DNA from 3 places in the Donghicola sp. XS_ASV15 genome. Region 2 is predicted to be linked to each of the others. Evidence: riboswitches for the same ligand, from Rfam matches in the RefSeq annotation. Region 2 holds a riboswitch; each other region holds the start of a gene.
What was found. A riboswitch is a leader RNA that binds a small molecule or an ion and turns the genes downstream of it on or off. The one in region 2 is predicted to bind cobalamin.

Region 1: linked by a shared signal. The riboswitch ahead of AB9K37_RS04950 (hypothetical protein) and the one ahead of AB9K37_RS08185 (DUF4198 domain-containing protein) in region 2 are both predicted to bind cobalamin.
Region 3: linked by a shared signal. The riboswitch ahead of AB9K37_RS11220 (DUF1636 family protein) and the one ahead of AB9K37_RS08185 (DUF4198 domain-containing protein) in region 2 are both predicted to bind cobalamin.

Annotation. Positions count from the first base shown of each region.
Region 1 is NZ_JBGFGN010000112.1:5,691-15,237, forward strand. It holds gene AB9K37_RS04930 (helix-turn-helix domain-containing protein) at 1-79, shown strand, start outside; gene AB9K37_RS04935 (isopenicillin N synthase family dioxygenase) at 115-1,029, shown strand; gene AB9K37_RS04940 (glycine zipper family protein) at 1,133-1,510, shown strand; gene AB9K37_RS04945 (hypothetical protein) at 1,494-2,153, shown strand; cobalamin riboswitch at 2,185-2,375, shown strand; gene AB9K37_RS04950 (hypothetical protein) at 2,463-2,741, shown strand; gene acs (acetate--CoA ligase) at 3,106-5,079, shown strand; gene AB9K37_RS04960 (adenylate kinase) at 5,103-5,771, shown strand; gene AB9K37_RS04965 (DUF4212 domain-containing protein) at 5,861-6,121, shown strand; gene AB9K37_RS04970 (sodium:solute symporter family protein) at 6,141-7,868, shown strand; gene AB9K37_RS04975 (DUF294 nucleotidyltransferase-like domain-containing protein) at 7,971-9,547, shown strand, end outside.
Region 2 is NZ_JBGFGN010000128.1:17,059-26,605, forward strand. It holds gene AB9K37_RS08145 (metal ABC transporter substrate-binding protein) at 1-492, shown strand, start outside; gene AB9K37_RS08150 (manganese/iron ABC transporter ATP-binding protein) at 551-1,438, shown strand; gene AB9K37_RS08155 (metal ABC transporter permease) at 1,435-2,298, shown strand; gene AB9K37_RS08160 (metal ABC transporter permease) at 2,295-3,128, shown strand; gene AB9K37_RS08165 (energy-coupling factor ABC transporter ATP-binding protein) at 3,136-3,789, opposite strand; gene cbiQ (cobalt ECF transporter T component CbiQ) at 3,776-4,567, opposite strand; gene AB9K37_RS08175 (cobalt ABC transporter permease) at 4,568-5,161, opposite strand; gene cbiM (cobalt transporter CbiM) at 5,158-5,775, opposite strand; gene AB9K37_RS08185 (DUF4198 domain-containing protein) at 5,779-6,567, opposite strand; cobalamin riboswitch at 6,692-6,909, opposite strand; gene AB9K37_RS08190 (homocysteine S-methyltransferase family protein) at 7,191-8,249, shown strand; gene metH (methionine synthase) at 8,242-9,547, shown strand, end outside.
Region 3 is NZ_JBGFGN010000135.1:89,232-98,778, forward strand. It holds gene cobN (cobaltochelatase subunit CobN) at 1-351, opposite strand, end outside; gene cobW (cobalamin biosynthesis protein CobW) at 356-1,390, opposite strand; gene AB9K37_RS11220 (DUF1636 family protein) at 1,393-1,761, opposite strand; cobalamin riboswitch at 1,861-2,078, opposite strand; gene cobO (cob(I)yrinic acid a,c-diamide adenosyltransferase) at 2,116-2,736, shown strand; gene AB9K37_RS11230 (ABC transporter ATP-binding protein) at 2,926-3,681, opposite strand; gene AB9K37_RS11235 (ABC transporter ATP-binding protein) at 3,697-4,455, opposite strand; gene AB9K37_RS11240 (branched-chain amino acid ABC transporter permease) at 4,468-5,670, opposite strand; gene AB9K37_RS11245 (branched-chain amino acid ABC transporter permease) at 5,674-6,705, opposite strand; gene AB9K37_RS11250 (substrate-binding protein) at 6,812-8,158, opposite strand; gene AB9K37_RS11255 (short-chain fatty acyl-CoA regulator family protein) at 8,379-9,547, shown strand, end outside.

The DNA.
Region 1 (9,547 bases), on a different contig from region 2:
TTTCGCGGGTCTGATGAAGCAAGCCAGCGAAACGGATAGCAGTACGGACGTGCTGGAAACCAACGAGCGACATCGCTAGGGTCCGCCCCGACGCGACACCCAAGAGGCCCCGTGATGACCAGTATCCCCCGTATCGACGCCCGCGAGATGATCGCCCGTGCGCCAGAAACGATGGCAGAGCTGCGCCGCGCAGCCCAAGAAGTCGGGTTCATGACATTGGTGAACAGCGACCTCTCGCCAGAGGATGTTCTGCGCGTGATTGATGCTTATCGTGCCTTTTTTCAATTGCCTGATGATGTCAAAGAGCCGGTGAACATGGCCCAGACTGGGTCGAACCGCGGTTGGGGGGCGCCTTATTCAGAGCAGGTCGATCCAAAGTCGAATCCAGACTACAAGCAAGTCTTCGACAGTGGCTTGGAGCTCCCTGCTGACGATCCAATGGCTAATCTGACGTGCTACGCACCAAACCAATGGCCGACCCAGCCTGAAGCGTTCAAAGAGATCGTTGACGGCTACGCACACCAAGCGATTGGTGTGGCAATGCAAACCCTTCGGGGAATCATCGTAGCGGTTGGTCTGCCAGAGAGCAGCTTTGACACCGCGTTCACCAAGCCGATGACCTTGCTTCGCGGCAACTACTATCCGAGCCGCCCCGCCAGTGCTGGGGCCAAGGACTTTGGGATTGCGGCGCACACGGATTACGGCTGCGTGACATTGTTGGCGACCGATGGTGTCGCGGGGCTAGAGGTTCAACTGCACGACGGCTCTTGGTTGCCGGTACAGGCTGAACCTGGAACCTTCATCATAAACTTTGGGGAAATGTTGGAGAGCTGGACCAACGGCCGCATCAAGGCAACCCTGCACCGCGTCATTGGCTCTAGCGAAGAGCGGATATCGGTTCCTCTGTTCTTTAATCCCAATTTCGACACCAACGTCGCGCCCATCGGAACCGGCGGTACGCTTTTGGCTGGGGACCACCTAGAGCGCCGATTCCGCGAAACCTACCTGCATTTGAAAAGCACAGCTTGACCTTTGATACCAAAGGCCACGTGGTTGATGCCTGCGGTCATGTGAAAAAACCAACCAATTAGTCAAAACCCTGCTCAGTCAACACTGATAAGGGACAATGACAATGCAAGGTTTTTCCAAACACATTCTTCTGGCCATCGCAGGCGGGGTACTGGTTTCGGCCTGTTCGGATGGCGGCGCGAACTACACGCCAATACACGATGGCCCCACCCAAATCGGCTTTCAAAGCGATCTGGCAGCGTGTCAGCGCCTTGCCAAGAACCAGACGCACCTGACCCAAGAAGCGTACGGCGCCGCTGCCATCGGCGCAGCCGCAGGAGCGCTTTTGACAATGGCCGCGGATGACGAAGACGAGATTGTCGGCAATGCTCTGGGGGGCGCTGCGATTCTTGGAGGAACTGCTGCGGTCGAAGGCAAAGAAAAGCGCGAAGAGATCGTGGTCAACTGCATGAAAGGACGTGGTCATGCCGTGGTCGGATAAATCCTTTGCCGCCATGGCTGCAGGAATGTGCGGCGCGACCTATTTGATCGGGCTCGTTCTTTATAGCACGGCCTTTGCATCCGCAGATATGGACGCTGCCGGGATGCCTTCGATCAGAACGCTGGCGTTCATGGTCGAGAACGCGACCCTCTTGGGGCTGTGGTACTTTACGATCTACGTCGTGAATGGGCTCGCGCTCTTGGGGTTGGTGTTTGCATTGGGGCCATCGACCGGGCCGCTTTGGCAAAAGTGGATTTCGGGGATCGGCTTTGTCTGGTCGGCGCTGGTGATCGCGGCGGGGCTGGTGGCCGTTGTGGCTCTGTCTGCCCTGCCGCAGATCTATCACCTCGCTCCGTCAGAGGCCGCGCGACATTGGCACATCGCCGTCACATTGGTCGAAGGGATCGGTGGCGGGACAGAGCTTCTTGGGGCGCTTTGGATCCTTGGTGTCGCCTGCGGTCCGGCTCTGAGCTCGGCGCAAAAGGCATTGGCGCTGGTGATCGGTACGGCAGGTCTCTTGACCATCCATCCGGCACTGGCAGAGGTCGCGGCAGCTGTCTTTGGCCTGTCATTTATGATCCTGTTTCTGTGGCTGGCCGTCACACTCTGGCCGCGCAAAACGACAATGCCGCAGCACGCCTGAGGGAAACCGATTGACGGGGGCGTTGGCCCCCGTCATCGTTGCGCTTGATGGTTGCCGTATCTTTCCGGTGCGGCATGAAAAGGGAACGCGGTGTAAGTCCGCGACTGCCCCCGCAACTGTAAGCGAAGAGCTGTCCTTTACAGCCACTGGCATATTGCCGGGAAGGGAAGGACCAGCGACGACACGCGAGTCAGGAGACCTGCCATCAACGTATTGCAAACCCGGACGGGGTGTTCCGGTGGATGCGGTGGCCCCTGCTTGGTCTTCCGTTCTCCGCCTTGATGCCTTGCTTCCTGCGCGGAGGGCGCCATGACCTTGAACACAATCGTTGACGTATTGTCGGCCAAACCTGCATCAACCGCCAATCCGGAACATCTGGCGCGCGCCAGTTTCCTACAGTGGTGCCTGTCGCTCGACAGTGCGTTGGACCTACGCAAAGAGGCACGCGCTGCGGCCGCGAAGGTCGAGCAGAGCGATGTTGATACAGACGCACTGATCGCATTTCAGAAACTGCTGGTCGAAGCATCGCGTCCAGTGAGTCTCTCTGTTCGCCGGCGCGGGCGCCGCCGCTCAAATCCTCTGCAGTAGAGGGGCGCAACCAATTGCCTGCCCAATGTGCAAACTAAATGTCCGGCGCTACCATCCCCACGGTTGCGCCGATCGGTCGCAGGCACCCAAGACATTGGTCGCAGAAATGCTCCGCTAACCCGAAATCTTGTTTTCACATATCATATTGATGTAACGATGACTTTTTCAGATAGCGGGGCTTGAATTTACTAAATTTACCTTTCGAGTAAAACGACTTCACAAATAAATTTATGCGACGCAGGGACTTATTCCATTGTTTTCAAACTCTGGTAATGTCTCGCTAAGGGAGAGACAGCGTCATATTGTGTTGCTGCATTTTGCCCCCACTTCGGGGCGTCCATATAACGACAGAGGGAGGAGCCTTATGTCCACTCAAGCGCAAACCGCCGAGGTCAAGGAACCGGTGTATCCGGTCCCCACCGAATATGCGAAAACCGCTCACATCGACGCGGCAAAGTACCAAGAGATGTATGCCCAGTCGGTCAACGACCCCGAAGCATTCTGGGGCGAGCACGGCAAACGTCTGGACTGGATCAAGCCCTACACTCAGGTCAAAGACGTCAACTACAACTTCGGTGAAGTCAGCATCAAGTGGTTCCACGATGGCACCCTGAACGTTGCCTACAACTGTATTGACCGTCACCTCGAAAAGCGCGGCGACCAGACTGCGATCATCTTCGAGCCCGACAATCCGGACGACGAAGCACAGCACATCACGTACAACGAGCTGCACGACAAGGTTTGCCGCATGGCGAACGTCCTGCGCAGCCAGGGTGTGACCAAAGGTGATCGTGTCATCCTGTATCTCCCCATGATCCCCGAAGCGGCATATGCGATGCTGGCCTGTGCCCGTATCGGTGCGATCCACTCGATCGTGTTTGCGGGCTTCTCGCCCGACGCTCTGGCAAACCGCGTCAACGACTGCGGCGCCAAGGTCATCATCACCGCAGACGAAGCGCCCCGTGGCGGCCGCGTCACCCCGCTGAAGTCGAACGCGGATGCCGCGCTTCTGCACTGCTCGGACAAGGTCCGCTGCCTCGTGGTCAAGCACACCGGCGGTCAGACCACTTGGGTCGACGGTCGCGACGTGGACGTGAACGCTCTGATGGAGCACGCAGCACCCGAATGCCCCGTCGAGGAAGTGAACGCCGAAGATCCGCTGTTCATCCTGTACACCTCGGGCTCGACCGGCAAACCCAAGGGCGTTGTCCACTGCTCGGGCGGCTACCTTGTTTATGCTGCGATGACTCAGGAACTGGTGTTCGACTACCACGAGGGCGACGTCTACTGGTGTACCGCTGACGTGGGTTGGGTCACCGGCCACTCGTACATCGTCTATGGCCCGCTGGCGAACGGCGCGACCTCGCTGATGTTCGAAGGTGTTCCCACCTACCCCGACGCCGGCCGTTTCTGGGCTGTCTGCGAAAAGCACAAGGTCAACCAGTTCTACACCGCGCCGACCGCGATCCGCGCTCTGATGGGCAAGGGCACCGAGTTCGTCGAGAAGTATGACCTGTCGTCGATCAAGACCCTCGGCACCGTGGGAGAACCGATCAACCCCGAAGCATGGAACTGGTACAACGACGTTGTCGGCAAGGGCAAAGCGCCTATCGTTGACACGTGGTGGCAGACCGAAACCGGTGGTCACCTGCTGACACCGCTGCCCGGCGCAACCGCGCTGAAGCCCGGCTCGGCGACCACGCCTTTCTTTGGTGTGAAACCCGTCGTACTGGAGCCCACCACTGCCGAAGTTCTCGAAGGTGCGACCGAAGGCGTTCTGTGTATCGCTGACAGCTGGCCCGGCCAGATGCGCACCGTTTGGGGCGACCACGAGCGTTTCCAGGAAACCTACTTCAGCCAGTACAAGGGCTACTACTTCTCGGGTGACGGCTGCCGCCGTGACGAGGATGGCTACTACTGGATCACCGGCCGTGTGGACGACGTGATCAACGTATCGGGTCACCGCATGGGCACCGCCGAAGTCGAAAGCGCACTGGTTGCGCACGCCAAGGTCGCCGAAGCCGCCGTTGTGGGCTACCCCCACGAGATCAAGGGTCAAGGCATCTACGCCTACGTCACCCTGATGAACGGCGAAGAGCCCACCGAAGAGCTGCGCAAAGAGCTGGAAAAATGGGTCCGCACCGAGATCGGTCCGATCGCGAAGCCCGACCTGATCCAGTGGGCCCCCAACCTGCCCAAGACCCGTTCGGGCAAGATCATGCGCCGTATCCTGCGCAAGATCGCCGAGAACGACTTTGGCGCGCTGGGTGACACCTCGACCTTGGCCGAACCCGGCTGTGTGGACGAGCTGATCGACAACCGGATGAACCGGGGCTAACGGAGATGGATGGAGCGACAACCATGACCACACCCGCAGTTCTCATTTTGCTTGGCCCCCCCGGGGCCGGCAAAGGCACCCAGGCCCGCCGTCTCGAAGAGAAGTTCGGTCTGGTGCAACTGTCGACCGGTGACATGCTGCGCGCAGCAGTTGCCGCCGGCACCGACGCGGGCAAAGCGGCCAAGGCCGTGATGGACGCGGGCGAGCTGGTCAGCGACGAGATCGTCATCAACATTCTGCGGGATCGCCTCAAAGAGGACGACGTCGCCAAAGGCGCCATCCTTGATGGTTTCCCCCGCACCACTGTTCAGGCCGAAGCTCTTGATGGGCTGCTGGCCGAGAATGGCCAGTCGGTCAACGCCGCCATCGCGATGGAAGTCGACGATGCAGCGATGGTCGAGCGTATTTCTGGCCGTTACACCTGCGCCGGTTGCGGCGAAGGATATCATGACAGCTTCAAGCAGCCCGCTGCCGAAGGTGTTTGTGACAACTGCGGAGGCACGGAATTCAAGCGCCGTGCCGACGACAAGGCTGAAACCGTGGGAGCCCGCCTCGAGGCGTACCACGCTCAGACCGCCCCCCTGATCGCCTACTACGACGAAAAGGGGCAACTTAGCCGCGTGGACGCCATGGGCGACATCGATGCGATCACCGCAAAGATGACCGAAATGGTAGAGAGCGCGATCAGCTAGGTTTCCTAGAATGTCTCCGGGGCGAAGGAGGAACCGCCCCGGATTACGACTCAAGACCATAGCTTTTTGGAAAATGGGGAGGATTGCCTATGGCAAGCCAACAGGACAGCTCGGCCTACTGGTCGAAAAATATTAGTATCATCAAAGGGTGCCTGATCGTCTGGTTCGTGTCATCCTTTGGCATGGCCATTCTGCTGCGCCCGCTTCTGTCGGGTATCGAAGTCGGCGGAACGGACCTTGGTTTCTGGTTCGCACAACAGGGAAGCATCCTCGTCTTTCTTGTTCTGATTTTCTTCTACGCATGGCGCATGCACAAGCTCGACGTCGAATACGGCGTGGACGAAGAATAAGTTTTAAGGACCTGATATCATGGATCAATTTACACTAAACCTGCTGGTGGTGGGCGCGACGTTCGCCCTGTACATCGGCATCGCGATCTGGGCCCGCGCGGGTTCGACCTCGGAATTCTACGCAGCCGGCCGCGGCGTTCACCCTGTGGTGAATGGTATGGCAACCGGTGCGGACTGGATGTCGGCAGCTTCGTTCATCTCGATGGCCGGTATCATCGCATTTGGCGGCTACAACACCTCGGCCTACTTGATGGGCTGGACCGGCGGCTACGTTCTGCTGGCGATGCTGCTTGCGCCTTACCTGCGCAAGTTCGGCAAGTTCACCGTGCCTGAATTCATCGGCGACCGCTTCTACAGCCAGACTGCGCGTACCGTCGCTGTTATCTGCCTGATCGTTGCATCGCTGACCTACGTGATCGGTCAGATGACCGGTGTGGGCGTTGCGTTCTCGCGCTTCCTCGAAGTTGACAAACTGACCGGCCTTCTGATTGGCGCGGCCATCGTGTTCTTCTACGCGGTTATCGGCGGCATGAAGGGCATCACCTACACTCAGGTTGCGCAGTACGTCGTACTGATCATCGCATACACCATCCCTGCGATCTTCATCTCGCTGCAGCTGACCGGCAACGCGCTCCCGCCGATGGGCCTGTTCTCGGACGCGACATCGTCGGGCGAGCCTCTGCTGTCGACCCTGAACGGTCTGCTGAACGATCTGGGCTTCTCGAACTACACCGAGCAGACCGACACCACCCTGAACTTGTTCCTGTTCACCGTGTCGCTGATGATCGGTACCGCAGGTCTGCCCCACGTGATCGTTCGCTTCTTCACCGTTCCTACCGTGAAAGACGCACGTTACTCGGCAGGTTGGGCACTGGTTTTCATCGCACTGCTGTACCTCACCGCTCCTGCGGTTGGCGCAATGGCGCGTCTGAACCTGATCAACACCGTCTACCCCAATGGCACCACCGAGCAGCCTCTGGCCTATGACGATCGCCCCGAGTGGGTCAGCAACTGGGAACAGACCGGTCTGCTGAGCTTCGAAGACAAGAACGGCGACGGCCTGATCCAGTACGTTGCTGATGCAGACGCCAACGAGTTCATCGTAAACCGTGACATCATCACGCTGGCGAACCCCGAAATCGCGCAACTTCCTGCATGGGTGATCGCGCTGGTTGCGGCTGGTGGTCTGGCAGCGGCGCTGTCCACGGCGGCTGGTCTGTTGATGGCGATTTCGTCGGCGGTTTCGCACGACTTGATCAAGTCGCAGATCAACCCCGAGATCTCGGAAAAAGGCGAACTGCTGTCGGCACGTGTGTCGATGGGTGTGGCTATCGTGATCGCAACCTACCTGGGCGCCAACCCTCCGGGCTTTGCAGCGCAAACCGTGGCTCTGGCCTTCGGTCTGGCAGCGGCATCGATCTTCCCGGCGCTGATGATGGGCATCTTCTCGAAGCGCATCAACAACACCGGCGCTGTTGCTGGCATGGTCACCGGTCTGATCGTCACCCTCGTGTACATCTTCCTGCACAAGGGCTGGTTCTTCATCCCCGGCACCAACAGCTTCACCGATGCTGATCCGCTGCTGCTCTCGATCAAGTCGACTTCGTTCGGTGCGATCGGCGCTCTGCTGAACTTCATCGTGGCCTACTTTGTGTCGAACGCGACCGAGGACACCCCGCAAGAGATCAAAGACCTGGTCGAAGCGGTTCGTGTTCCCCGCGGCTCGAGCGCAGCGGTTGACCACTAATCCCAAGCAGATGGGGCGGTTCGCCGCCCCTTCCCTTGGTTGCCTTTCAGCCCTGTCCGGTTTCAACTGGGCAGGGCTTTTCACATCAGACAGATTTCAACCATGACGATTCCTTTGACAGATATCTCGGCTTTTCTCGGTGGACTGCACCCCTATGACGGTCTGACCGAAGCCGAACGAGAAACGCTGGCGGCGGCGATAGAGGTGCAGACCCTGCCCCAAGGCGCGACCATCTACCGTCATGGGCAGCCGCTCGACGGGCTGTATATCGTGTGGTCCGGCACGGTCGAGGTCGTGGACGCCAACGACATTCCCGTGTCCATTCTGGGCCCCCGCAATTCTTTTGCCGAACGTGGCCTCTTGCGCGAAGGCGTGGCTGTGACCACTGCCACCGCAACCGAACAAACCGTTCTGCTGATGCTCCCCAAAATGCAGTTCGCGGAACTGATCCACGACCATCAGGTCGCCCGCCGTTTCTTTGACCGCTCGCGCACCCCCGCCCCGCGCGGCAGCGATCTGGCCACCAGCCGGGTCGAAACGATCATGCACCCCTCGGCCTATTTCTGTATGCCGGGTACCACGGTACAGGATGCCGCCCGCGAGATGCGCGACCGGCATGTGTCCTGCCTCTGCGTGCTCGAGGATGATCGACTCGTTGGCATCGTCACCAACCGCGACCTGACTGACAAGGCGCTGGCCGATGGGATGGCCATCGACACCCATGTGGACAAGGTCATGACCAAGGATCCATTTACGCTGGAGCCTTCGGCGATTGGGTCAGACGTGCTGCACGCCATGATGGAGCGGCGCATCGGGCACATTCCGATCACGCGCAACGGCGCACTGATTGGTATCGTTACGCAAACCGACTTGACCCGTTTTCAGGCGGTCAGTTCAGCAGAATTGGTGGCCGAGATCGCAGGTTCTGACAGCGCCGAAGAAATGGCTGCCGTCACGGCCCGCATCCCGAAATTGCTGGTGCAGCTGGTGGCCGCTGGCAATCGGCACGAGGTTGTGACGCGGTTGATCACCGATGTGGCCGACACCGCCACTCGCCGCCTGCTGGCCTTGGCCGAAGAGCAATTGGGCACGCCTCCTGTGCCTTACCTCTGGGCCGCCTGCGGCAGCCAAGGGCGCCAAGAGCAAACCGGCGTCAGCGACCAAGACAACTGCCTGATCATCGCGGACGGTGTGACCCACGACCAGATGGCGTACTTCCGGCGTCTGGCGACCTTTGTCTGCGACGGGCTGAACACATGCGGCTACGTCTATTGTCCCGGCGATATGATGGCGACTGCGGATCGCTGGTGTCAGCCTCTGTCCGTCTGGCGCGGGTACTTCGAGAACTGGATCAACAAGCCCAGCCCCGAAGCACAGATGCTGGCCAGCGTAATGTTCGACCTGCGCCCCATCGGCGGCGACACCGCGATGTTCAAGGACCTGCAACTGGACACTCTGCGCAAAGCGTCGGGCAACAGCATCTTCGTTGCACACATGATCAGCAACTCGCTGAAGCACACGCCGCCCTTGGGCCTCTTGCGCGGGTTCGCGACCATCCGCTCGGGCGAGCATAAGAATAGCATCGATCTAAAGCACAACGGCGTCGTCCCGATTGCCGACTTGGGCCGCGTTTACGCGCTGCAAGGACAGTTAACAGCCTTCAACACCCGCGCGCGTCT
Region 2 (9,547 bases):
TACATCGACAATATCGCCAGTGCTTTTGCCGATCAGGATCCTGAAAATGCAGAGGTCTACAAAGCGAATGCCGAGGCTTACAAGGCCAAGCTTCGGGAAACGTTGGATCCCTTGAAGGAGGCGGTTGCTGGCGTTCCCGAAGATCAGCGCTGGCTCGTGACCTGCGAGGGCGCATTCAGCTATCTGGCGCGCGACTTCGGGATGAAAGAGCTGTATCTGTGGCCGATGAACGCCGACCAGATGGGCACGCCCCAACAGGTACGGGCGGTCATCGATGGCGTGACAAAAAACAATATTCCCGTTGTTTTCTGCGAGAGCACTGTGAATACCTCGCCAGCAGAACAGGTCGCGCGGGAAACAGGTGCGGCCTATGGTGGCGTGCTATACGTGGATAGCTTGTCTTCGACAGACGGGCCGGTCCCAACCTATCTCGATTTATTGAGGGTCACTGCGCAGACAGTTGTTGACGGCCTGAATGCCGGAATCAATTGATCCGAAGAGACCATATTTTGAACGCCTTTGATTTCGGGGCATTTACAGGCCGATCGCAATGAAGCACGACAAGGAACTGTCAGGAGACACCACTGCCGAAGGCGGAATTTGCGCCAAAGACGTGACGGTCACCTATCGGAACGGACACACCGCCCTTCGCGATGCCAGTTTTCAAATTCCGCGCGGAACGGTGACTGCTTTGGTCGGCGTGAACGGCGCCGGAAAATCGACCCTGTTCAAAGCGATCATGGGTTTTGTTCCTGTGGCGAAAGGCGAAATTCAGCTACTGGGACTGAGTGTGAAGGATGCGCTGAAGCGCAATCTCGTCTCTTACGTCCCCCAGTCCGAAGAGGTGGATTGGACATTTCCGGTCCTCGTTGAAGACGTGGTCATGATGGGCCGCTATGGGCACATGGGGTTCCTGCGCAGACCTTCCAAAGCCGACCACGCCGCTGTTGACGCAGCGTTGGCGCGCGTGAATATGCAGGATTTCCGGCACCGTCAGATTGGCGAGCTGTCAGGCGGCCAAAAGAAGCGTGTCTTTCTCGCGCGGGCCTTGGCGCAGGACGGTCAGGTCATCCTGCTGGATGAACCCTTTACCGGCGTTGATGTGAAGACCGAAGAACAGATCATCACCTTGTTGCGCGAGTTGCGGACAGAGGGGCGGGTGATGTTGGTGTCCACACATAATTTGGGGTCCGTTCCCGAATTTTGCGATCGCACCGTTCTGGTCAAGGGAACAGTGCTGGCCTACGGGCCAACAGAGACGACATTCAACCGCAAGAATCTTGAGACCGCATTCGGAGGCGTTTTGCGGCACTTCACCCTTGGCGGCGCCGAGCTGCATGATGATGAAGACGAGCGGCACCTGTCGATCTTTACCGATGATGAGCGGCCGCTGGTGCAATATGGCGATCGTACCCACAAAGCGACACAAAGGTCATGAGCGTTCTGCTAGAGCCTTTTAGCTACGGCTACATGACGAATGCCATGTGGGTGTCTGCTTTGGTGGGTGGTGTTTGTGCTTTTCTTTCCGCCTATCTGATGCTCAAGGGCTGGTCGCTGATCGGCGATGCGCTGTCTCACTCCGTCGTGCCGGGGGTGGCGGGTGCCTATATCCTCGGGGTGCCCTTCGCGCTTGGTGCCTTCTTTTCCGGAGGTTTGGCCGCAGCAGCCATGCTGTTTTTGGCGGATCGGTCCGGGTTGAAGCATGATGTGATCATCGGGATCATTTTCACGTCTTTTTTCGGGCTTGGGCTCTTTATGGCGTCGGTCAGTCCGATTTCGGTATCGATCCAGACCATCACCATGGGCAATATTCTGGCGATCACGCCAGAGGATACGCTGCAACTTGCGATTATCGGCTTTGTGTCTTTGACCGTTCTGCTGCTGAAGTGGAAGGATCTCATGGTCACTTTTTTTGACGAAAGCCATGCTCGGTCGATCGGCCTTCGCCCACGGCTGCTCAAGGCAATCTTCTTTACTCTTTTGTCCGCCTGCGTTGTCGCGGCGATGCAAACCGTCGGTGCGTTTCTGGTGATTGCGATGGTCGTGACACCTGGGGCGACGGCCTATCTTCTGTGTGATCGGTTCCCAAGGCTGATCGTGACCTCGGTCTTGATCGGAGCGATCACGAGCTTTGCGGGCGCGTATATCAGCTATTTCCTTGATGGCGCGACGGGCGGCGTAATCGTCGTTCTGCAAACCGTGATCTTCTTGGCGGTCTTTATTTGGGCGCCAAAGCACGGCGTTCTGGCCGCACGCAGGCAAGCTGCGGCCGCTCTACAAAACGGGGATGCATCATGATCGACACCCTTTTGATGCCCTTCATGTTTCCGTTCATGCAGAACGCTTTTTGGATAGCGCTTTTGGTGTCAGTGCCCACGGCACTTCTGTCATGTTTTCTTGTGCTCAAGGGATGGGCTTTGATGGGGGATGCCGTCAGTCACGCAACCCTGCCCGGAATCGTACTTGCTTATATTCTGGGTCTGCCGCTGATCCTTGGGGCGTTTGCCGCTGGTATGGTGACCGCACTCGCGACAGGCTTTCTGACTGAAAACAGTCGGATCAAGCAGGACACAATCATGGGCGTTGTTTTCTCTGGCATGTTTGCTCTGGGGATCGTGATGTATGTGGCGATCGACACCAACGTGCATCTGGATCACATCCTTTTTGGCAACATGCTTGGCGTTGGGTCCGAGGATCTGTGGACAGCCGGCATCATTTCGGTCGGCGTGGCGTCGGTCCTGCTGCTGAAGTGGAAAGACTTTATGCTCTATGCGTTTGATCCCGCGCAGGCACGGGTCTCTGGGCTGCCGGTAGGGTGGCTGCACCATGGTCTGTTGGCAATTCTGTCTTTGACGGTCGTTGCGACCTTGTCGGCGACTGGGCTGATCCTCGCGATCGGATTGCTCGTCGCCCCCGGCGCGATCGCGTTCCTGCTGGTGCGCAGTTTGAAACACATGCTGGTAGTTTCCGTGGTGGTCTGCGCCCTGTCGATGTTGTCGGGTGTCTACCTGAGCTTCTATCTAGACAGCGCTCCTGCGCCGACAATCATTCTGGTGCTAACTGCGCTCTTCGTGGTGGCCTTTGTGCGGCGTTCTGTGCAGAGCCGCAGGGCTTCTGCCACGGTGTAATCCAGCGTCAATCCGCCCGGCTCAAAGCACCTGCCTTTAATTCGTAAGCGCCTGATGTGATCTTGGCGCGGAACTCGGGATTGTGGCTAATGAGCAAGAGCGCCTGAGGCAGGCTTTGCAAAATATCGATCAACCGCGCCTCGTTCTCCTGATCCAGCGCATTTGTCGGTTCGTCTAAAATCAGCACCTCTGGGTCCATGGCGAGTACGGTCGCCAAGGTCACAAGGCGCTTTTCCCCGCCGGACAGATGGTGGGTGATCCGGTCTTTCAAATGGGTCAGATGCAGCCGGGACAGGATGCTATCCACGATGGCCAGAGCCTCTTCGCGGGATTTGCCAAGGTTCAGGGGGCCAAACGCGATGTCCTCGGTTACCGTGGGGCAAAAGAGCTGATCGTCAGGGTCTTGAAAGACATAGCCGACGCGTTGGCGAACCTCGGAGAAATCCTGCTCTGTTCTGCGCTCTTTGCCAAATGCTTGAACCGTTCCTTCGCTTGGGCGTAGCAAACCGACCGCAATCTTGAGCAATGTCGATTTGCCTACCCCGTTGGGCCCGATCAGCGACAAACGCTCTTTGTCGCGCAGCGTCAGCGAGGCACCAGCCAAGACAGGTGCGTGACCGGGATATGCAAAGGTGATGTTCTGCAAATCAAGCAATGCCATGCCATGCCTCAAGTAGAACAAGCAGCACCATCGCTGTAGTCATCCAAGCGGCAAAGATCCAGTCGCGGTCGCGCATCTGAAAGGACTCGAGCAGGACAAAGCGCCCCGAAAAGCCCCGACATTTCATTGCGCCGAGCACTCGCTCGGACCGCTCTAGCGCGCGTACCAGCATCATGCCGATCAGATAGCCAAAGCTGCGATAGGTGTGCCAGTTGGTAACAGGACGGAAGCCGCGCATCTTCATTGCGGATCGGAGCCGCAGATATTCCGAGCGTAGGGTTTCGATGTAGCGGATCGTGAACATCAAAAGCTGAACCAGCTGCTCTGGCATCCGCAGGGCGTGGAGTGCATGGCCCATGGTGACAGGCTCCATCGAACCAACCAGACACATCAACGCCAGAATTACTGCGTTTGCGGTCAACGCGATCTCGACCGCCTGCCACAGTCCCTCCCACGAGGCGGAGATGCCGAAAACCGAGAGCATAGGCGTCCCGGGCACAGAGAAGGGCAAGAGGATCAGAGTGAAAATGATGAACCCGTCCATCCCAGCCATCCGCTTGAGCGTGCGCTTTTTGGGTAGGCCGGAAAGCGGCAGCAAAGCGCCAGCAACCAGAACCGCCAGAAAGAGCGCCAGAAGATCGGATAAGCCGACCACGACCAGCGCAAAGACGGTTGCCAGTACGATCCGCAGGCGCGGATCCAGATCAGGGATCGGACCGATCGCGAAAAGTGATCCTGTGCGGGGGGCTTTCTCTGCGCTGGTCAGTCGTTGCATCATCTATTGCCCTGCCATGCGCCGCCGGGCGGCGATATAGAAATACAGACCGAACAGGCCAAAGATGTAGCCGATGCCACCAAGAACGGTCTGAAGGTCGTTCTTTTCGCGATATGCCGCAAGTTCACGGCGTAGGGGACGCATCTCGTCGCGTACGGCTTCTGCGATGGCAAGACGTTCTTCGTTGGACAAAGAGGCCACTGTGACCTGCGCCGCGGTCTCCGCCGTTCCGGCGGGTGCTTGTTGGGACAACGTTTCCTCGATCGCAGCCACGCCTAGGATTTCGGCGATCTCGTTTGCGGGCATTGTGGCTTCGGCCACGTGCCCTGCGCCCATATCCGCTTTGAAAACGTGCGGAATTGGCTCTGTGGGGGTAAAGATGAAAAAGCCATCGCGGTCTGTCACAGCTTCGCCGATTTGCACGCCTTGGGCATCTAGAACCTGAATAGTGGTTCCCGCAGACATGTCACCGTTCGAAAAACCAAGCTCGCCTTCAATCGAGTCTCCGGATTTGAAGATCGCAAAAATTACCTTGTGAGCAGCAGCAGGGAAAGGCAGCGCAATCAATGCAATAATTAGGGCAAGGTATCGGATCAATGTGCCGCTCCCTTGATCGCCGAGAAAAGGTCAGGACGCACCTTGCGCACCAAATAGACCGCCGTACCTGTGAGCAGCGCCTCGATTACCATGACAGGGATATGCGCGAAGAACACCAGCTTGGCCGCGGGAATGAACGCGTCGCCCGTGAGCATCAGTGAAAAGGCGACCAGACATGTTGTGGCCGCGATAGCAAAGGCGCCACCGACACCGGCCCAGATCGCGCCGGTCGTGGGGGAACTACGCTCGACCAACTTGCCGAACAAGAGCCAGGTCAGAACCGCTGGCCCAGCGATGTTCAGGGCGTTGACCCCCAAGACGGTCAACCCGCCAAAGCCAAAGAACACGGTTTGAAGCAACAGCCCAACAAAGAGCGCCGGGAATGCGGCCCACCCCAGGATGAGCCCGGCCAGACCGTTCAGGATCAGGTGCACCGAAGACGGACCAATCGGCACGTGGATCAGAGAGGCAACAAAGAAACTGGCAGAGAGGATCCCGGTTGCGGGGATCCTCTCTAGGCTTAGCCGTTTGAGGCCCATGGCTACGCCCCCGACAGCCAAAACGGTGCCAGCGATGACAACAGAGTTTGAAAGAGCGCCGTCAACAATGTGCATGGATTATTCCATATTGTAGGCTCTGATCCAGAACACGGCGTCCTGACTCAGAGGTTTGCCGTTGTGTTCTGTCTCTGGGCCTGCTTCGAGAGCAGCAAAACCCCACCACCCGGCTTTGGGAACACCGAATGTAAAGTACCCATTCGCGTCAGATATAGCGACTACGGTTCCGCCGGGCATTGTGCCGACGGTCGGTTCACTGGCGGAAAAGGTCTGAATGTCGGGTGTCGCAGCGACGTACTCGATCTCGATCTCGATACCCGCTGCGGGCTTGCCTTCGCTCAGGACTTGGCCGGTGAAGCTCGAGCCCGTGATCACATTGTAAGGCTTGACCAAGGGGACGATCTCGGTGCGCAGGCCAACGGGGTTCATCCAATCTGTCGGGAGCTCGTTACGATTGAAAACCACTTTCGTGAGCTGCTGGATATACTTGTCTTCGCTCTCTTCAAAATATGGGGCGGGTTCGGTCACCACGACGTAATCGCCAGATCGTTTGACGGGCAGGGTCGCGCGAAAGCCGTTGTTTTCGTTCTCTGCACCCTTGAAACTGGCGGCTTCCAGACGATCAGCCAGATCTGTTTTTTCGCCATTGTGGATCATGTAAAAGGCTTCAGGCGCCTCCATTTCCATCACATGGCCGTTCTCGAAGGGGTGCCAAAACACAACGGCCAAGGGGACATCGCCCGGCGTCGAAATCTGTGTTTCGTCAGCGTAAGGCAGGAGAAAATGCGCCTGCGCGGCAATCGGGAGGAATGTGATCAGCGCGGCGGCTGACAGGAGTTTGTTCTTCATTTCGAACCTCTCAGAATGCGGGGCATAGGCCCGCAGATGAAAGGACAGTAGGGAAGCTGGACACGGTAGATTTTTAGACCTGCCGAGCCAGACGCTCACCCCGGCGTCCGGTTGGGTAAGGCCGGTTTCCCGACCCCGTGACGGCAGGTCTCCTGGCTCGCGGGTCGTTATGCTGTCCTTGCCTTCCCGGGGTGTTCCCCAGTGGCGTGTTGGACGCACTCACCGCTTACAGTTGCGGGGGCAGCCACGGTTTTGGTCCCTGATGGGTACGCCGCACCGTGTTCCCTTTTACTTCTGCTGCGCCGTGTCGCGCCACGCAGAACCGTTCACGGCTTTGTAATGCAGGGAGTTCATAGCCGAGTCAATCTCGAACGTGATAGGGCAGGGACGCGACTCGGAAGAGGGGTGTCGCTGCGCCGTTTTCGCGTTGTGAACCGTTTTAAATGGTTTGAGCGCAACCGAGCGAAACAGCCGGGTGGGCCTTTGGTCACAACGTCAATGAGAGCATCCGCGAAGCGGTGCGCTGACTGAATATGAATTTCGTTCATAACAAACTCAAGAAGCATGAATTATGCTTTGTCTCCTGACCGTGGTACGCGCGTGCGCAGAAAGCAGGTGCCCTCATGAACTCTCTCTCGCTGCCGCGCAGCCCTTCGTACGATGCCATCGCCAAAGCCGCCAACGAGCGTATTCTGATCCTCGATGGTGCGATGGGGACGATGATCCAGACCCTGAACATGACCGAAGAAGATTTTACCGCCAGCGGTCATATTCACGGTCCTGGCTGCCGCCACCATTTGGACCACCCGCAAAAGGGCAACAATGACCTGCTGGTTCTGACCCAGCCCCAAGCGGTCGAGGACATCCAGCTAGAGTTCGCTCTAGCGGGTGCGGACATTCTGGAAACCAATACGTTTTCTTCGACCACCATCGCGCAGGCCGACTACGGCTTGGAGAACGCGGTGCATGATCTGAACGTCGCGGGCGCACAGGTGGCCCGCCGCGCTGCGGACCGCGCAACCGCGCAGGACGGCAAACCCCGCTGGGTCGCAGGCGCTGTGGGGCCGACTAACCGCACCGCTTCCATTAGTCCCGATGTGAATGATCCCGGCTACCGCGCCGTGACCTTTGACGAACTGAGCGCCGCTTACGGCCAGCAGATCGACGGGTTGATCGCGGGTGGTTCTGATCTGATCCTGATCGAAACGATTTTCGACACGCTGAATGCCAAAGCGGCTATCTTTGCCGCGTTTGAGAGCTTCGCCAAAGTGGGTCGGCAACTGCCCATCATGATTTCGGGCACCATCACCGATGCCTCGGGACGGACTCTTTCGGGGCAGACGCCCACGGCTTTCTGGCACTCGGTCCGTCATGCGCGGCCCTTTACCGTGGGTTTGAACTGCGCCCTTGGCGCTGATGCTATGCGGCCGCATCTGGCGGAACTGGCAGGCGTTGCAGACACCCGCATCTGCGCCTACCCCAACGCGGGCCTGCCCAACGCGTTCGGCCAATACGATGAAACGCCCGAGCAAACCGCCAAACTGGTCGAGGTCTTTGCCCGCGAAGGTCTGATCAACGTGGCGGGCGGCTGCTGCGGCACCACGCCTGACCACATCCGCGCCATCGCGGAGCATGTCGCGCCCTACGCCCCCCGCCAGATCAAGGAGACCGCCGATGTCTAAACCTCTTCTGCGTCTTTCCGGTCTGGAACCCTTTGTCCTGACCGCGGACATCCCCTTTGTGAACGTGGGCGAGCGGACGAACGTCACCGGCTCTGCCAAGTTCCGCAAGCTGATCACCAACCGCGACTATGCCACCGCTTTGGATGTGGCCCGCGATCAGGTGGAAAATGGCGCACAGATCATCGACGTGAACATGGATGAAGGTCTGATCGACAGCAAACAGGCGATGATCGACTTTCTGAACCTCATCGCCGCTGAACCCGACATCGCCCGAGTGCCGATCATGATCGACAGCTCGAAATGGGAGGTGATCGAGGCCGGCCTGAAATGCGTGCAGGGCAAGCCGGTGGTGAACTCGATTTCGCTGAAAGAAGGCGAAGAGGCGTTCATCCATCACGCCAGCCTATGCCTTGCCTATGGCGCGGCAGTTGTGGTCATGGCCTTTGATGAGACAGGCCAGGCCGACACCCTTCAGCGCAAGATCGAGATTTGCGAGCGTGCCTATAAGGCGCTGACTGAAAAGGTTGGCTTCCCGCCCGAAGACATCATCTTTGACCCCAACGTCTTTGCGGTGGCCACCGGCATCGAAGAACACAACAACTACGGCGTCGATTTCATCGAGGCCACCCGCTGGATCCGCCAGAACCTGCCCCACGCTCATGTGTCGGGCGGGGTGTCGAACTTGTCGTTCAGCTTCCGCGGAAACGAGCCCGTGCGCGAGGCGATGCACGCGGTCTTTCTGTATCACGCCATTCAGGCAGGCATGGATATGGGCATCGTCAATGCCGGTCAGCTGGCGGTCTATGACCAGATCGATGCCGACCTGCGCGACGCTTGCGAGGATGTGGTTCTGAACCGCACTCCTGACGCCACCGAGAACCTGCTAGAGATTGCGGAACGCTATCGCGGCGCGGGCGGTGGCAAAACCCGCGAAAAGGACATGTCCTGGCGTGAATGGCCTATCGACAAGCGGTTGGAACATGCCTTGGTCAATGGCATCACAGAATTCATTGATGCCGACACAGAAGAGGCGCGACAACAGGCCGAGCGCCCCTTGCATGTGATCGAAGGCCCGTTGATGGCGGGCATGAACGTGGTCGGCGATTTGTTTGGCGCAGGCAAAATGTTCCTGCCGCAGGTGGTGAAATCCGCCCGCGTCATGAAGCAGGCCGTGGCCGTGCTCCTGCCCTATATGGAAGAAGAGAAGCGCCAAAACGGCGGCGATGGCCGCGAGGCTGCGGGCAAAGTCCTCATGGCCACGGTCAAAGGCGACGTCCACGATATCGGTAAGAACATCG
Region 3 (9,547 bases), on a different contig from region 2:
GTCGGCGGGCAGGACGGCCAGCGCAATCCCCTTGCGCCGCGCCAAGTCCTGAAGGGTCGCCAGACCGTAGGACCAGTAGCTTTCGCCGCCGATCAGACGGACCAGAATGCCCTTGGCCCCCTCGAGGGTTTGCTCGGCATAGACGTCCACGGACAGCGGATGTTTCAGCGCCACAAGGTTTGCCAGACGCACGGTCGGCAAGGACCCCTTGGCCCGATGGTAGCCCGCCGCGAAAGCGCCAAGGTCCGAGTCAGAGAACGACAGCACAATCAAGTCTGCGGGCGTTTGCCCCAGATCCATTGGTGTATCGCCCTGATCGAGCCCGTGGCTTTCGCGGAAGACAACATGCATGGGATCAGACGCCCAAAGCCGCTTTGATCGCGGTCTCGTCGATGTGGTCGTGTTCAGCGATTACCACCAGCAAGGACGCGCGGGGACGGTCGCCCCAAGGCTGGTCGTACTGCGCACGAATGCGCGTGCCCACCGCCTGCACCAGATAGCGCATGGGTTTGCCCTTGACCGCGACGTAGCCTTTGACACGCAAGATATTCTGGTCCTTTGCCATTTTCTCAATCGCATCTTGCAACGCCTGCACGTCCTCGACTTCGCCAAGATCGACCACGACGCTGTCGAAATCGTCATGTTCGTGATCATCGTGGCCGTCGTGGTGCGAGGGACGGTTGTGCAGGTCGTCCTCTGCCGCAGCCTCGAGGCCAAGGATCACGCGGGGATCAACCGCGCCATCGGTGATCGCGATGATCGGCAGCTTGCGGGGGGCTTCGGCCTCAACGACCTCTTTGGCCTTGGCAATGCCAGCCTCACCGGCCAGATCGGCCTTGGACAGCAGTACGATGTCGGCGCAGCTGATCTGGTCCTCGAAGACCTCAGACAGGGGCGTTTCGTGATCCAGGCTCTCGTCCGCCTCGCGCTGCGCTTGAACGGCGTCTAGATCGGGGGCGAATTGACCAGCAGCGACAGCCTCGGCATCGGCGACGGCAATCACGCCATCCACGGTGATGCGCGACTTGATCGCGGGCCAGTCGAACGCTTTGAGCAGGGGCTTGGGCAGAGCCAGACCCGAGGTCTCGATGATGATGTGCTCGGGCGTTTCAGGCAGGGCCATCAGCCGTTCGATGGTCGGGATGAAGTCATCGGCCACGGTGCAGCAGATGCAGCCGTTCGCAAGCTCCATGATGTTGTTTTCGGGGCAATTTTCATCGGCGCAAGATTTCAGGATGTCACCATCCACACCAGCGGTACCGAATTCGTTGACCAGAACGGCCAGACGCTTGCCCTGTGGGTTCTGCATCAGGTGACGGATCAACGTGGTTTTACCAGAGCCGAGAAAGCCGGTGATCACGGTCACGGGGATTTTAGACAGGTTAGACATGGTTACTCCTGCGGGGGAATGCGGGCGATGGATTGTTTGCGGAACGCCTGAGGGCGCTCGCGCCAAGGGACGATCCCGTCGGTGGTTTGGGCATATGCCCGCACGCCGGTCAGGATTTCCTCTACCTGCGTGTCGGGGTCCATGTCGCCGTAGACATAGGTCCAACGGGCGGGGCCTCCGGTCAGGGCAATCGAGCACCCGCGCGAACAGGCAGACAGGCATTCGGCGGGCTTCAGGCGGACGTTCTCGGGCAGGTCTGACCGGGTCAGGGTGTCATACAGGCGCGCGCCGGGGCGCGGCTCGTCCGCGACGGGCTCTCCGCCCGCGATGCGGCGGCAGGTGGTGCAGACGGTCAAGGTGACCTCGGCCATGGGTGCCTCCCTAAACTGGCTGGGAAAACGGGGGATCACTGGCCATCGGGCACGACGGTACGCGCCTGTCAAAGCCGGCCGCGACACACCCCGGTCGCCCGTACATTTCATCGTGCTGGCAGGTCTCCCGGCTTGCGGAGCCCGAGGGGGTCCTCGGCTGGCCCGATCCTTCCCGGCAAATGGATGCCAGTGGCAACGGGGCCTCTCCGGTCACGGTCGCGGGGGCGGCTGCGTTTCGGCTGCGATTTTGGTCGCAAAGCGGTAGCGCATTCCCTCTTCGCCTGTCATAGACAGGAACCAGCGCCGCCCACCTGAGGGAAGGCACCCCACCTTGTCAAGCGTAAGGATCGTCCTATGAGCGATAAGCCCCAAACTGATGAAGCCCGTCACGCGGCCAAGATGGCCAAGAAGAAAGCGGCGCGGGACAAAATCATGGCCACGAAAGAGGGCGAGAAGGGCCTGATCATTGTCCATACAGGGCCGGGCAAGGGCAAATCGTCGTCCGGTTTCGGAATGATCTTGCGCTGTATCGCCCACGGAATGCCCTGCTCGGTGGTCCAGTTCATCAAGGGCGCATGGGAGACCGGTGAGCGGACCTTGATCGAGGCGAACTTCAACGATCTCTGCCAGTTCCACGCCATGGGCGAAGGGTTCACTTGGGAGACCCAAGACAAATCACGCGATATCGAGATGGCTAATAAGGGCTGGGAAAAAGCCAAAGAGCTTATCCTGAACCCCGAGATCAAGTTCGTGCTTTTGGACGAAATCAATATCGCCCTGCGCTATGATTATCTGGACGTCGAAGAGGTGGTGCGCTTCCTGAAAGAAGAAAAGCCGCCCATGACCCATGTGTGTCTGACCGGTCGGAATGCCAAAGAGCCGCTGATCGAGGCGGCAGATCTGGTGACCGAGATGACCTTGGTGAAGCATCCGTTCCGGTCTGGCATCAAAGGGCAGAAAGGCGTCGAATTCTGAGTGGAATGGGGGCGCTGCCCCCTCTTGCCGCTGCGCGCCAATTCACCCCCGGGGTATTGGGACCAAGAAAGAGTACGGGGTTCTTCGCTCTTTCTTGGCGATAAATACCCTCGCCGAAGGCATTCGTGCGCAGCGCGAAAAGAAAAAGGGCCCAGCTGGGCCCTTTTGTGTGTCTGACAGTCGAAGCTGTCAGATCGCAAGGTATTCGGCGCGCAACTCTTCGTTCGCGAGAACTTCGGCGGCAGAGCCATCATAGACAATCCCGCCGGTGTCGAGGATGATCGCGCGGTCGGCGATTTGTAGAACGCGGACGGCGTTCTGTTCCACGATCACAGTGGTGATGCCCTGTTCTTTGATGTGCATCAGGGTTTTCTCGATCTCGTCCACAATCACGGGCGCGAGGCCTTCGTAGGGCTCATCGAGGAGGAGCACTTTGATGTCACGGGCTAGGGCGCGGGCAATGGCCAGCATCTGCTGTTCGCCGCCTGAAAGGGTCACGCCCTCTTGTTTGCGGCGCTCGCCAAGGCGGGGGAACAGATCGTAGAGGCGGTCGATCGACCAGCCGATGGGCGGGGCGATTTGGGCCAGTTGCAGGTTTTCCTCGACTGTGAGGCCGGGGATGATCCGGCGGTCTTCGGGAACGAGACCGAGGCCCGCCGCTGCAGCCTCATAGCTGGTCATGTTGTGCAGGGGCTGGTGGTCCAGCCAGATCTCGCCGTGAGTGACCTGCGGGCTGCCTGTGCGTGCGATGGCGCGCAGGGTCGAGGTTTTGCCAGCGCCGTTCCGGCCAAGAAGGGCGAGGATTTCGCCTTCGTGGACGTTAAAGTTGACGCCCTGCACGATGTAGCTTTCGCCGTAGTAGGCGTGCATGTCCCAGACCGACAGAAAGGCGGGCGCCGTTTCTGCGTGGTTCGAGTTCTTGGAGAAATCGGGTCTTACGTTCATAGGGAAATCTCCTGATTAGACCTGCGCTTCGCCAAGGTAGGCTTCGCGGACCTTGGGGTGGCCTTTGATGTTCTGCGGGGTGTCTTCGACCAGCGGGGTGCCTTGGGCCAGAACGGTGATCCGGTCGGCAAGGCTAAAGACCACGTGCATGTCGTGTTCGATGATACACATGGTGATGTCGCGCTTGGTCTTGATCTCTTTGAGCAGATCGATGGTGTTGTTGGTGTCGGCGCGGGCCATACCTGCTGTGGGTTCGTCCAGCAGCAGTAGACGCGGCTCCTGAACCAGACACATGGCCATTTCCAGACGGCGTTTGTCACCGCGGGACAGGCTGCCTGCGTGCAGGTGCGCTTTGGACAGCATGTTCACGTCGTCCAGCATGGTCTCTGCCTTTTGCAGCATGTCGGACTCGTTCACGACAGAGCCAAAAGCATGCATTCGGAACGAACCGTCACGGCGCGCAAAGCAGGGGATCATCACGTTTTCCAAGACCGTCAAATCCGCAAAGATTTCAGGTGTTTGGAAAACACGGCTGATGCCCATCTGGTTGATCTCGTGGGGGGAGCGGCCCAGAACCGATTGACCGTCGAACATGACGCTTCCGGTGTCGGGGATCAGCTTGCCCACGAGGCAGTTGAGTAGGGTGGATTTACCGGCCCCGTTGGGACCGATAATGGCGTGGACGGTGTTTTCCTGAACGCTGAGGTTCACATCACCGAGGGCTTGCAGACCGCCGAAGCGCTTCCCAACCCCTTTGACTTCGAGAATACCCATTGGTTGCTCTCCTTATTCCGCAGGGGTGGTTTTGGCGGCAGCGCCATCGTCCGAGGACTTGTCCTTCTTGAAGAGGCGCGAGATCCGCTGGCCCCCTTCGACAAGACCGCCGGGCAGGTAGATCACGACCAGCATGAACAGGATGCCAAGGGTCAGGTGCCAGCCTTTGCCGATGAAGGGATGGATGATGAAGACCACGAAGTCTTCGATCCCGTCTGGCAAGAAGCCGAACCACTGGTGCAGAACGTTGTCGTTGATTTTCGAGAAGATGTTCTCGAAGTACTTGATGAAACCTGCGCCAAGAACGGGGCCGATCAGGGTGCCTGCACCGCCAAGGATGGTCATCAGAACAACTTCGCCCGATGCGGTCCACTGCATACGCTCGGCGCCAGCCAGCGGGTCCATGGAGGCCATCAGGCCACCCGCCAGACCGGCATACATACCAGAGATGACAAAGGCCGCCAGAGTGTAGGGACGGGTGTTCAGGCCGGTGTAACGCATCCGGTTCTGGTTACACTTGACCGCGCGTAGCATCAGGCCAAAGGGCGAGCGGAAGATGCGGACCGCGATGTAGAACGACACCAGCATGATGATCGCACACAGATAGTAACCCGCGCTGAACTGGAAGTTCCATGCGCCCACAGCCATTTCGTAGGTCGAGCGCATTTCCAGACCGAACAGGCTGGTCACGGGGATCGAGCCGTCAGCGGTTGCCGACACACCCAAGATGCGGGGATCGTCGAGGGTCAGCTGCAGGCCGGTTTCACCGTTGGTGATGGGCGTCAGAACCGAGTAGGCAAGGTTGAACGACATCTGCGCGAAGGCCAGCGTCAGGATCGAGAAGTAGATGCCCGACCGGCGCAGTGACACAAAGCCGATGAGCAGTGCGAACAGGCCCGCCACGATGACCGACAGGATGATCGCCGGGATGACGTTCATGCTCAGCAGTTTGAACATCCAGACCGCCGAGTACGACCCCACACCCAGAAATGCCGCGTGGCCAAAGGACAGGTAACCGGTCAGACCGAACAGGATGTTGAAGCCCACAGCAAAGATGCCAAAGATCACAAAGCGCTGCATCAGGTCGGGATAGCCCGCGTTGAACTGCGCCAGACCGCTATCGGTGGGGAAAGGGTTCAGGATGAACGGCGCGAAGAGAGTCAGCGCCGCGACGACCAGCAAAAGAGAGGTGTCTTTTTTGTTCAGACCAAACATGGATTAGTCCTCCATCACGCCCTTGCGGCCCATGAGGCCCCGTGGACGGGTCAGCAGAATGATGATGGCGACGACGTAGATAATGATCTGGTCGATACCGGGAATGATGGACTTGATCTCGTTCATCGAGGCAAAGCTCTCGAGAATGCCAAGCAGGAAGCCAGCTGCCACAGCGCCGGGCAAGGAACCCATGCCGCCGACAACCACAACAACGAAGGACAGCACGAGGAAGTCCATGCCCATGTGGTAGTTCGGGCTGTTGATCGGTGCGTACATCACGCCAGCCAGACCGGCGACTGCCGCAGCGAGGCCGAACATGAAGGTGAAGCGCTTGTCGATATTGATGCCCAAGAGGCCAACGGTTTCGCGGTCTGCCATACCTGCGCGGACGACCATGCCAAACGTGGTGAACTGCAAGAAGCTGAACACGCCGCCGATGATCACAGCCGCAAAGCCAAAGTAGATCAGACGCCAGTAAGGATAGATGATCGCGTTGGGATCAAAGCCGAGCAAAACGCCGAAATCAAAGCTACCACGGAACGCCTCGGGGGCGCCGGTGGGGATCGGGTTCGCGCCGTAGAAATACTTGACGACCTCTTGCAGAACAATAGCGAGGCCAAAGGTCACAAGGATCTGGTCCGCGTGGGGACGCTTGTAGAAGTGCTTGATCAGGCCGCGTTCCATCGCGAAACCGACAAAGATCATCACCGGAATGGCGAACAGAATTGCCAAAGGCACGGACCAGTCGATGATCGAACCGCCCATCTCGGGGCCGAACCATGCCTCGACATAGGGGACTTTGACCTTGAGCGGATTGCCAAGGAAGTCTGTCTGGGTGGCGTCAACCACTTCGTAGCTTAGGTTCAGGATACGCTGGAGTGTCACAGCGCAGAAGGCACCGATCATGAACAGCGCCCCGTGGGCAAAGTTCACAACGCCGAGTGTGCCGAAAATCAGCGTAAGCCCTAGCGCAATCAGCGCATAGGCCGAGCCCTTGTCGAGCCCGTTTAGGATTTGCAGTAGGATCGCGTCCATGGTTCCGACCGTCTTCTCAATAGGATGCTAGGCCGGTCCGAGCGGTGTCGGACCGGCTGATCAACCGGCCAGCGCACAGGCTGGCCGGACCGATTGTGGCGGGGGATTATGCGCCCGGGTTACAGGTACCCAGCGCACCACCCGCGAACATCGGGTGATCGGGTGCGTACTCGACCTGAGCGCGCGGCGTGACCTGAACAACCTCGAGAAGGTCGAACTCTGAGGTCGGGTTCTCTTTACCGCGCACAACCAGAACATCTTTGAAGCACTGGTGGTCTTCGGCGCGGTACAGGGTGGGACCGTTGCCCAGACCGTCGAATTCGAAGCCTTCGAGAGCTTCGGCAACGGCGCAGGGGTTGAACGAGCCAGCACGGGCGACAGCGTCTGCGTACAGGATGGTCTGGACGTAGCACGTGTGTGCGGCCTGCGACGGCGGGAAGCCGTACTTGGTGCCGAACGACTTGACGAATGCCTTGGAGCCTTCGTCCTGCAGCGACCAGTGCCAGTTGGTCGAACCTAGAATGCCCTTGATGTTTTCGCCTGCACCACGTGCCATCAGGCGCGAGAACAGGGGAACAACGATCTCGAAGTTCTTGTTGTTGATGGTCTTTTCGCGCAGGCCGAACTGAACGGCGTTGGTCAGCGAGTTCACCATGTTGCCGCCGTAGTGGTTCAGAACCAGCACGTCCGCACCCGAGTTCAGAACCGGTGCGATGTACGACGAGAAGTCAGTCGCGGCCAGCGGGGTCAGAACGTTGTTCACGGTCTCCCAGCCCAGAGCCTCGGTCGCGGCTGCGATCGATTCCTGCTGGGTCCAGCCCCAAGTGTAGTCTGCGGTCAGGTGGTAGGCTTTACGGTCGTTGCCGTAGACGTCTGCCAGCACCGGTGCCAGAGCTGCGCCCGACATGTAGCCGTTAAAGAAGTGACGGAAGCCGTTCGCCTTCTTGTCCTTGCCGGTGGTGTCGTTCGAGTGGGTCAGACCCGCCATGAAGATGACGCCAGCTTCCTGACACAGGCCCTGAACCGCAATCGCCACACCCGAGGACGATCCGCCGGTGATCATGACAGCGCCGTCTTTTTCGATCATCGACTTGGCCGATGCGCGGGCTGCGTCCGATTTGGTCTGGGTGTCGCCAGTGACGTACTCGACCTTCTTGCCCAGAATGCCGTTCCCCTCGAGCGCCTTGGAGCTGAAGGTGGGCAGCATGCCGCCGTCGCCGCCACCGTTCAGGTGCTCGACTGCTAGCTCGTAGGCGCGCAGTTCGTCCGCGCCTTCGTCCGCATAGGGGCCGGTCTGGGGCACGTTGAAGCCCAGAGTGACGGTGGACCCTGTGGGTGCGTTAGTGAAACCTTCGTGACCAGCTGCGCGCAGGTAAGTGGGCAGCATCAGGCCGCCGCCGGCAACCGCACCGGTCTTGAGCACGCCGCGGCGTGTCACATCCATCTTCGACATGGATTTCCTCCCAATTTTTGTAGGTGCTCGGTGGGGCTCCTCTTCCCCAGTCAAGCGGCACTCTCGTGCAAATACAGTATCAGGCAGGGTTGTAAAATTTCGCAACAAGCCTGTTGCTTGTAATGATAATTTTGTAAAGCTATACACAATGCAACTGCATACAGTGTAAAGATCTTTTCTTGCGACTGCAGAATGCCACTGAAAAGTAAGGGGAATTTTCATGTCGCGCAGCGCCCTGACAGGAAGTCGGATCCGCGAACGCCGGAGCATGGTGGGGATGCGGCAGGCCGATCTTGCCCGCACAGTGGGAATTTCCGCGAGTTACCTCAATCTAATCGAGCACAATAGGCGGAGAATCGGCGGCAAACTCTTGATGGACATCGCCGGCGCCTTGGAAATCGAACCCGCCGCTCTGAGCGAAGGGGCAGAGGCTCACTTGGTTGCCCGCTTGCGCGAAGCGGCCGCCGAGGGCGGCAAGCGCATCGAGATCGAACGCGTCGATGAATTTGCAGGGCGCTTCCCCGGGTGGGCCGAACTGGTGGTCGAAAAGCAGCGCCGCATCGCCGCACTAGAGCGCACGGTCGAGGTGTTGACCGACCGCCTGACCCACGATCCGTTCTTGTCCGCTGCATTGCATGATATTTTGACTGCGGTGGCGTCGATCCGGTCGACATCCTCGATTCTGGTCGAAACACCGGAACTCGAGCCGGAATGGCGGGGCCGTTTTCAGCGTAACATCAACGAGGATAGCCAGCGTTTGTCTGAAGCTTCGCGGTCCTTGGTGGGCTATCTGGATGGGGTGGATGATATCGACGCCAGTACCACGTCGCCCCAAGAAGAGCTCGAAGCGTTTCTGGCCAGTTTCGATTTCTACTTTCCGGAATTGGAAAACGCTGCACAGGATACAGATGTGCAGAGCATCTTGGCAGGTTCAGAGTTGTTGCGCTCTTCGTCTGCGCGTGCCTTGGCCGAGGGGCACCTCATTCAGTATTTGCGCGATGCAACCTTGGTTCCGCTTGCGCGTCTGCGCTCGGCGTTAGCATCTCACGGTTTGGAACCCGCAGCTCTAGCCGGACATTTGGGTGTAGATTTGCCACTGTTGTTCAGACGGTTGGCCGCGCTACCCAAAGAGTTGGAGTATGGCCCGATTGGCCTTGTGGTCTGCGATGCCTCTGGCACGTTGATTTTTAGAAAACAGATTGAAGGATTTCCGCTCCCCCGTTTTGGCGCGGCCTGTCCGCTTTGGCCGCTGTTTCGCGCGCTGAGCCAGCCTATGTTGCCGATGCAGGTAGATCTGGCGCAGGCGGGGCGCTCTGCTGGACATTTCCGCAGTTATTCAATTGCACAACCGGTCGGAGAGATCAGTTTCGGGAAATCCATGAGATTCGA